DNA from 3 places in the Ruania zhangjianzhongii genome. Region 2 is predicted to be linked to each of the others. Evidence: predicted binding sites of a transcription regulator. Region 2 holds the regulator's gene; each other region holds the start of a gene.
What was found. The regulator LexA, encoded in region 2, represses DNA repair genes until DNA is damaged. The targets are predictions, from matches to a motif close to TCGAACANNTGTTCGA.
Positions count from the first base shown of each region.

Region 1 (2,263 bases), 1.8 Mb from region 2:
GGCTTGTGCGCGGCGCTGATCGGCGGTGCGCTGATCGTCGGGCGCGGGTGGGGTGATCACGGCGTCCATGGCGGCGCGCACCAGCCGGCCGTTCTCCTCGGTGAGGAAGCCGGACAGGTGCCACCCGTCCAGGGTGCGGACCAGCTCGACGTACTCGCGTTCCTTGGCCTGGCGGTAACCGCGCTCATCGGCCTCGGGATCGGCGACCTGGGCGAAGTGCTTACCGAGTCGGCGGATCTGGTCCACCCGCATGTCCTGGGCCTGCGCGAGGAGAAAGTCCTCCACCGTCTGAGCAGTGTTGTCGGTGGCTGCCTCGTCGCAGTTCGTCGCCTCCCCCTGCACGTCGCCGGCAGCGGTCTCGTCGAGATCCGATTCACCTGCCCCCGGACTCTCCGCGGTCGTGGCATCCGTGGTGATGGGTTCGGCGAGGGCTGCGATGCGGGTTGGTGAGGTCAGGGCGGTGGTTGCCAGGGCGTCGACCTGGTCCGGCCCGATCTGCCCTGCCCGGAGCGCGGCGCCGAAGCGGGGGATGTCATCGCGTAGTTGGCGGGCCAGGCGCACACTGCGGCGCGCGTTGGCGTAGGAGATGCCATGGGTGTGGGCCACGTGCGAGGCATAGGTGCGGGGGTGGAACGCGGTGGTGGCCCACCGCCCGTCTGCTTCTTCCACGGTCAGCCATTGGTAGCGCTTGCCGGTCAACCGGGTGCACAGGCGGTGCACTCGCACGCTCGCCACGCCGAGCTCGGGCCCGGTGTGCAGGTCACGCTCATCCTGGAGATCGCCAGCGGCGATCGCGCTGCCCAGGGCTTCCAGGGCCGCGAGACGAGTGGGCAGATCGGCCTCGAGGAGCTCGCCCAGGGGTGTGCCATGCAGGACGTCGGCACTGATCGTCGAGTCGCTCACCGTTGCTCACCTCCCGTCGATCTTGTGACCTGTGCTCGTACATCCATTCTACGAGAAAGTTGGTGTTGTGTGGGGTGGACACGCGTGCGTGTTGAATCTGTGGACCGTCCACGACTTATCCACAAAATCGCGGTGATATCCCCCTTTCATCCGCAGAATGTCGGTGCAGCATGGTATGCGCCCATCCACCCGCAAACGTTCGTTTGGGGTGAGGAATGCGATGTATTCGCATGGGTGAGAGATGGCGGAATCGTCTGAGTTGAATAATTAGCCGATGCCGATGCCGATGCCGATGCCGATGCCGATGCCGATGCCGATGCCGATGCCGATGCGCGCCGAGCAGTCGCGGTCGCCTACCTAATGCCCACTGCGTTCGCGGTGGGTGCAGCCGGGCCAGCAGCACGGGCGGCGCTGTCCCTCCTCGAGCTCTTCCTGGGTGCGCCGGATCCGACGCTCGCGAGTGCCGGTCTGTTTGGCGTCGTCGACCCAGCAGATGAACTCGTTGCGCGCCAACGGTGTGATGTCCTGCCAGGCGGCCAATGCCACGGCGTTCCCGCTGAGCGCATCGTGCAGGTCGGCGGGCAGCTCGTGCACCACGCCGCCGGGAACGCTGCCTCTGCTCACCGACGTCACGCTACCGAACCGCTCAGTACGCAGCCATCCAGCGGCGTCGTCCCACTGGCGCCAGTCGGCGCGAGCCCGCCGCGTTCGCTACGTCCGCCGCGCTCGCCACCCTCAGCGCGTCCGCAACCCACCCCCACCCGGCGCAGTCCCGCTCCCCCTGCCACGAATCGCCGCCGCCACCGCCCCGCCGGCCACGGCGAGCACCCCAGCGAGCACCAAGTCGCGGCGCATGGACAACCACAGCCACGGGTCGCGCCGGTGGGCCTGCCGAGGAAACGGCCCGTCCGGGCCGCGGTCGACGTCGGCGTCCTGGGCCTCGAACAGGTTCGATCCCCAGGCCGGCAGCTCCGGGTCGGTCTGTTGGGCGGCGATACCGGTGCGGCCGAGGTAGAGGTCGGCCAGCTTCGGCACCAGCCGGTCGCCGAGGATCGTGTACGCGGTGGACAGGCCCACCCACATGTTCCGCCGCGGATGCTCGGCGATATGCACGATCCCGCGTGCGGCCACCTCGGGGGAGAAGATCGGCGGCACCGGCATCGGGTGGCCGGGCATCTTGTTCAGATTCCAGTTGAACTGAGGTGTGTTCAGCCCAGGCAGCTGGATCGTGCACAGCTTCACGTTGCTGTTCTCACTGGCGAGCTCGGTGATCACCGAGCGGGTGTAGCCGATCACGGCGTGCTTGGCGCCGCAGTAGGCCGCCTGCAATGGGATGGACCGGTACGCCAGTGCCGACCCG
Region 1 is NZ_CP042828.1:4,984,447-4,986,709, reverse strand. It holds gene FU260_RS23020 (HNH endonuclease signature motif containing protein) at 1-903, opposite strand, end outside; gene FU260_RS23015 (YdeI/OmpD-associated family protein) at 1,261-1,527, opposite strand; gene FU260_RS23010 (SDR family oxidoreductase) at 1,639-2,263, opposite strand, start outside.
Region 1: the regulator LexA is predicted to act here: its motif matches at 939-954, upstream of FU260_RS23020 (HNH endonuclease signature motif containing protein).

Region 2 (2,263 bases):
TGGTCTCCACTGTGGTGAAGCGGCGGCCGCACTCCGGACACTGTCGGCGACGACGGATGGACGCGCCATCCTCAGCCGTGCGAGAATCCACGACCCGGGAGTCGCCATGCCGGCAGAACGGGCAGTGCACCTAGCGGTTCCCTTCCCTCCGGCGTCGTGCGAAAGCACCACATGTTGGTCAATCACATCCATGTAACTACTAGATGTACCCAACTTAGACATCCGAGGGCCACTCGCGCAAGTGCCATCGACCGGCCTGGACCGGCCGCGGCAGCCGGGCGGGTCGATCAGGTCACTCCCCCGAAGGAACGGTCAGCTCTGCGCCGGCGTGCACTGTCGAGGCGGACAGGTTATTCAGCGCCATGATCTGGTCGATCACCACGCGCACGTCCTGCCCATCGGCCGCGACGTCCGCAGCGATGGTCCAGAGACTCTCGCCGGGGCCGACGGTCACGCTCTGCACCTGCTCGGGCATCGGCTCCGCCTCCGGGAACGCCAGGCCGGCACCCACCCCGACAGCGGCGGCAACTGCGAACGCCAGGGCCACCAGCACGACACGGCCACGGACGGTCAGTCGCAGGGCGGCACTCGTGTCGGCCGGGCGAGACTCCGTCTCCGCCACAGGCAGAGGTGCGGCCGGCAGATCAGGGACGGCCCTCAGGTGCCGCCTGCGGGAGGGCACGGTCAGGGGCGCTGTGGGGAAGGCCAGTGCGCTCATCGTTCTCGTCTCCTCAAACTCGTCGAACACCCGTCCGTCGAACGTCTGTACTGACAGTAGCACATCTGTTCGTTCGACACGCCAGTCGAACACATGTTTGGTCTTTCGGGTGGTGGCGCCTATCGTGGAGAACGCCACAGACCGAGCAGATCATCGACCACCGACATCGGCGGATTTCCAGGCGATGCGGAACAGGAGGACACCATGGCCCGCGCACAACAGGACCCGAGCGACCGCCCGGACCCAGCCAGCCTGAGCCCCCGGCAGCGACGGATCATGGACTCGATCCGCGCCAGCCTGGAGGCCAAGGGGTACCCACCGACGATGCGGGAGATCGCCACCGCCGTCGGCCTGGCCAGCCCGTCCTCGGTGAAGTACCAGCTGGAGCTGCTGGAGCAGAAGGGATTCCTTCGCCGCGATGCACTCTCCACCCGGGCCATCGAGATCGTTTCCGACGACTCCCGCAAGGTACGCGGTGACGCCGCCACGTTCACCACCCATGACGGCGAGCAGGACACCAGCCACGCCGCCTATGTGCCGGTGGTCGGGCGAATCGCCGCCGGTGGCCCGATCCTGGCCGATCAGGCGGTCGAGGATGTCTTCCCGCTCCCCCGCCAGCTGGTGGGCGAGGGTGAGCTGTTCCTGCTCAAGGTGGTCGGTGACTCGATGATCGACGCCGCGATCTGCGACGGCGACTGGGTCGTGGTGCGCAGCCAGGCCGTCGCGGAGAACGGCGAGATCGTGGCGGCGATGATCGACGGTGAGGCCACGGTCAAGTCGCTGAAGAAGACCGACAGCGCACTGTGGCTGTTGCCGGCGAACGAGAACTACGCCCCGATCGACGGCAGCGACGCACAGATCCTCGGACGCGTGGTCAGCGTGCTCCGCTCACTCTAGGCTCGCTCTCGGCCACCGCCTCCGCGGCCAGCCGGCGCAGGGCACCACGGACTACCTCAGCATTGGTGGTCGGCCACAGCGGAGGCAAGCTGGCCGCCAGGTAGGAACCGTACCGAGCGGTGCGCAGCCGCGGGTCGAGCACTGCGACCACCCCCCGGTCGGTCACCGACCGAATCAGCCGACCGGCACCCTGGGCGAGCAGCAGGGCCGCATGAGTGGCAGAGACGGCCATGAACCCGTTGCCACCAGCCCGCCCGATCGCCTCCGTGCGGGCCGCCTTCACCGGGTCGTCCGGGCGCGGGAACGGGATCCGGTCGATGAACACCAGACGGCAGCTCAGCCCGGGCACGTCCACGCCCTGCCAGAGCGAGAGGGTGCCGAACAGGCTGGCGCGCGGGTCGGCGGCGAACTCGCGGACCAGCGTGGGCAACACGTCCTCGCCCTGCAGCAGGATCGGGGTGTCCACCTGCTCGCGAAGCGCTTCGGCGGCCGCCTCGGCACCCCGGCGAGACGAGAACAGCCCGAGCGCCCCGCCGTCGGAGGCAGTGATCAGCTCGGCGATCTCGGCGAGCATCTTCTCGTCGGTCCCGTCCCGTCCCGGCGCGGCGAGCGAGGAGGCCACGTACAGGATGCCCTGCCGGCCATAGT
Region 2 is NZ_CP042828.1:1,701,642-1,703,904, reverse strand. It holds gene nrdR (transcriptional regulator NrdR) at 1-130, opposite strand, end outside; gene FU260_RS07910 (LysM peptidoglycan-binding domain-containing protein) at 293-718, opposite strand; gene lexA (transcriptional repressor LexA) at 923-1,615, shown strand; gene FU260_RS07900 (ATP-dependent DNA helicase) at 1,593-2,263, opposite strand, start outside.

Region 3 (2,263 bases), 2.1 Mb from region 2:
GGTGCGGTGCAGGAGGGGTATTGGCAGTGCCGGTCCCGGGCGATCACGGCCCGGGTCTGGGCGGGGGTGAATAAGCGTTGGGTGCGTCCGGAGTCCAGGATCTCGCCCTCGGGACCGAAGATGACCCGGTGGAACTCTCCATCGCAGACCAGCTTGGTCAGTTGCCCGTGCGGGATCGGGGTGCCATCAGCAAACGTGGCCGGTGCCGTCCCGCGCAGGAGGTCGTAGTCCAGTCCGGCCGGGATCACCACCCCACCACCGCTGGCATTGGCATCACTGAGGGTGGGTTGGCCGAAGGCGTCTCGGGGGGTGCAGGTGGGTCCGGTGGCGCCGAGGAGGCGTTCGAGGGTGGTGTAGTCGATGGTGATCGCTAGGTGGGGTCGGATCCGGGCTCCGGGTTGCAGGGTGCCGGCATCGAGGAAGGTCCGGCACAGGTGCACCAAGGCATCCGCGCGGCGTTGAGCGGGGGTGCGTTCATCCCCGGCAGCCGGGGTACCGATCACGGCGTCCAGGGCGGTGTTGATCACGGCTCCTTCTTCGGTGCCGAGCCAGCCACGAATATCGGTCCCGTCCAGCACCTGGGAGACGAACAGCTCCCGCGTCGCGCCCTGCTCGCGCCAGTTCCGGTCCCCGGCACCGGGGTCGGTGCGCAGCGCCCAGGTCTTGACCACCCCGGTAAAGTCCTCGGCGTTCATCCGCCCGGCCGCAGCGACGAGGAATCCCTCACCCATGGCCTCGTCCTCGAGCTGGGCCCGTTGGCCCTCGCTCTTGGTGAACCGGGCCAGTACCCGGGCGTGCTCGAGTCCTAACTGCCCCTCAGTCAAGGCTTGGGCGGTCAAGGGGAGGCGCTCGCGTAGGTCGCGGGCCAGCATCCGCGTCGCGTGCGAGGTCGACCGGCGCCGGTGGGTGTGCAGGCTCCACCAGGCGGCGAAGGACTGATACCCGCCCCTGGACCACGCCTGCCCGGAATCGATACCCCCTGCGCACTGGGTCTGCAGCGCTTCCACCGCGCGGGTGACCTGCTCCACCCCGGCGACCACGACCCCGGCATCAGCCTCGGTGAAGGAACCGAACGAGGCCCGCGCCAACACCGACAACTCCTCCCGCACCCCCGCCAGGCGCTCACACACCTGCCCCGCCGTGACCGGGATCTGCGTATCCGTGGTCAACGTCATACCTCATTCACCTCCCTTCCCATATGCCGAATTGTTCTGCTCTACTCTTACGCTTCTACGAACTAGTGTTCGAGGTTTCTGTTTCTACTATACCCACCACCACCGACACCCCATCAAACACCGACACACCCGGATTTGAGAACCGCTGACGAAGCCGAGACTACCGACCCGGGCACGACTATCTTGGACCGCGACGACCAGACGCGAAGGGGTGCGACCACCCCACCACCACGGATCGCGACTACCAGACCTCCAGGGGTGCGACCACCCGATCTGCGCGCCGTTTACTACGATCCTGCCCCACCCGAGGGCTCACACCACCACACCCACGAAGGGGGCTGTGGAAAACCTGGCACCAAGATCCCGAAACACAATCGGGGGTGTGGAAAACGTGGCAATAAGTCCCCGAATCACCGGGAGGGTTGTGGAAAACGTGGCAATATTGGAACGCTTCATTCGCCGCCCTGGATATCTCAATCGATCCTCTAGACCGCGACCGCTCCTTGCTGCGACAAAAATGCTTGATATAGCCGCGCAACATGGCGTTCACGAGCTCATCGGGCCCCGCCACGCGATCACCCGCCCCAGCCGCCACGAGATCGCTGATAGGCGACCCGTCCACGCTCCGTGCACCGCTCCGCCCACCGCGTCGACCGGGCCGAGCACGCCCGCGACTCCCCCAACCAGGCCACGTATCATGGAGGCATGCGAATCGGTATCGGGAGCGACGCCTCCGGCAGCGAGCTCAAGTCTCTGGTCATCACCCATCTGCGCGAGCAGGGACACGACGTCGTGGACTACGGCTTCACGCCGGAGACCGGCGGGGAGGCCGAGTACTCCGCCACCTACGCCCGGGAAGTCGCCCACGCGATCCGCGACGAGACAGTGGAGCGTGGTGTCCTGATCTGCGGAACCGGGATCGGCATCTCGATCTCAGCGAACAAGGTGCGCGGTATCCGCGCCGCGGTCTGCTCTGAGCCGTTCACCGCCCGGCACACTCGGGAGAACAACGGCTCCCAGATCATCGCCTTCGGCGCCTTCGTGGTGGGCCCGGAGATGGCCACCAGCATCGTGGATGCCTTCCTCGG
Region 3 is NZ_CP042828.1:3,827,827-3,830,089, forward strand. It holds gene FU260_RS17760 (HNH endonuclease signature motif containing protein) at 1-1,175, opposite strand, end outside; gene FU260_RS17765 (RpiB/LacA/LacB family sugar-phosphate isomerase) at 1,881-2,263, shown strand, end outside.
Region 3: the regulator LexA is predicted to act here: its motif matches at 1,233-1,248, upstream of FU260_RS17760 (HNH endonuclease signature motif containing protein).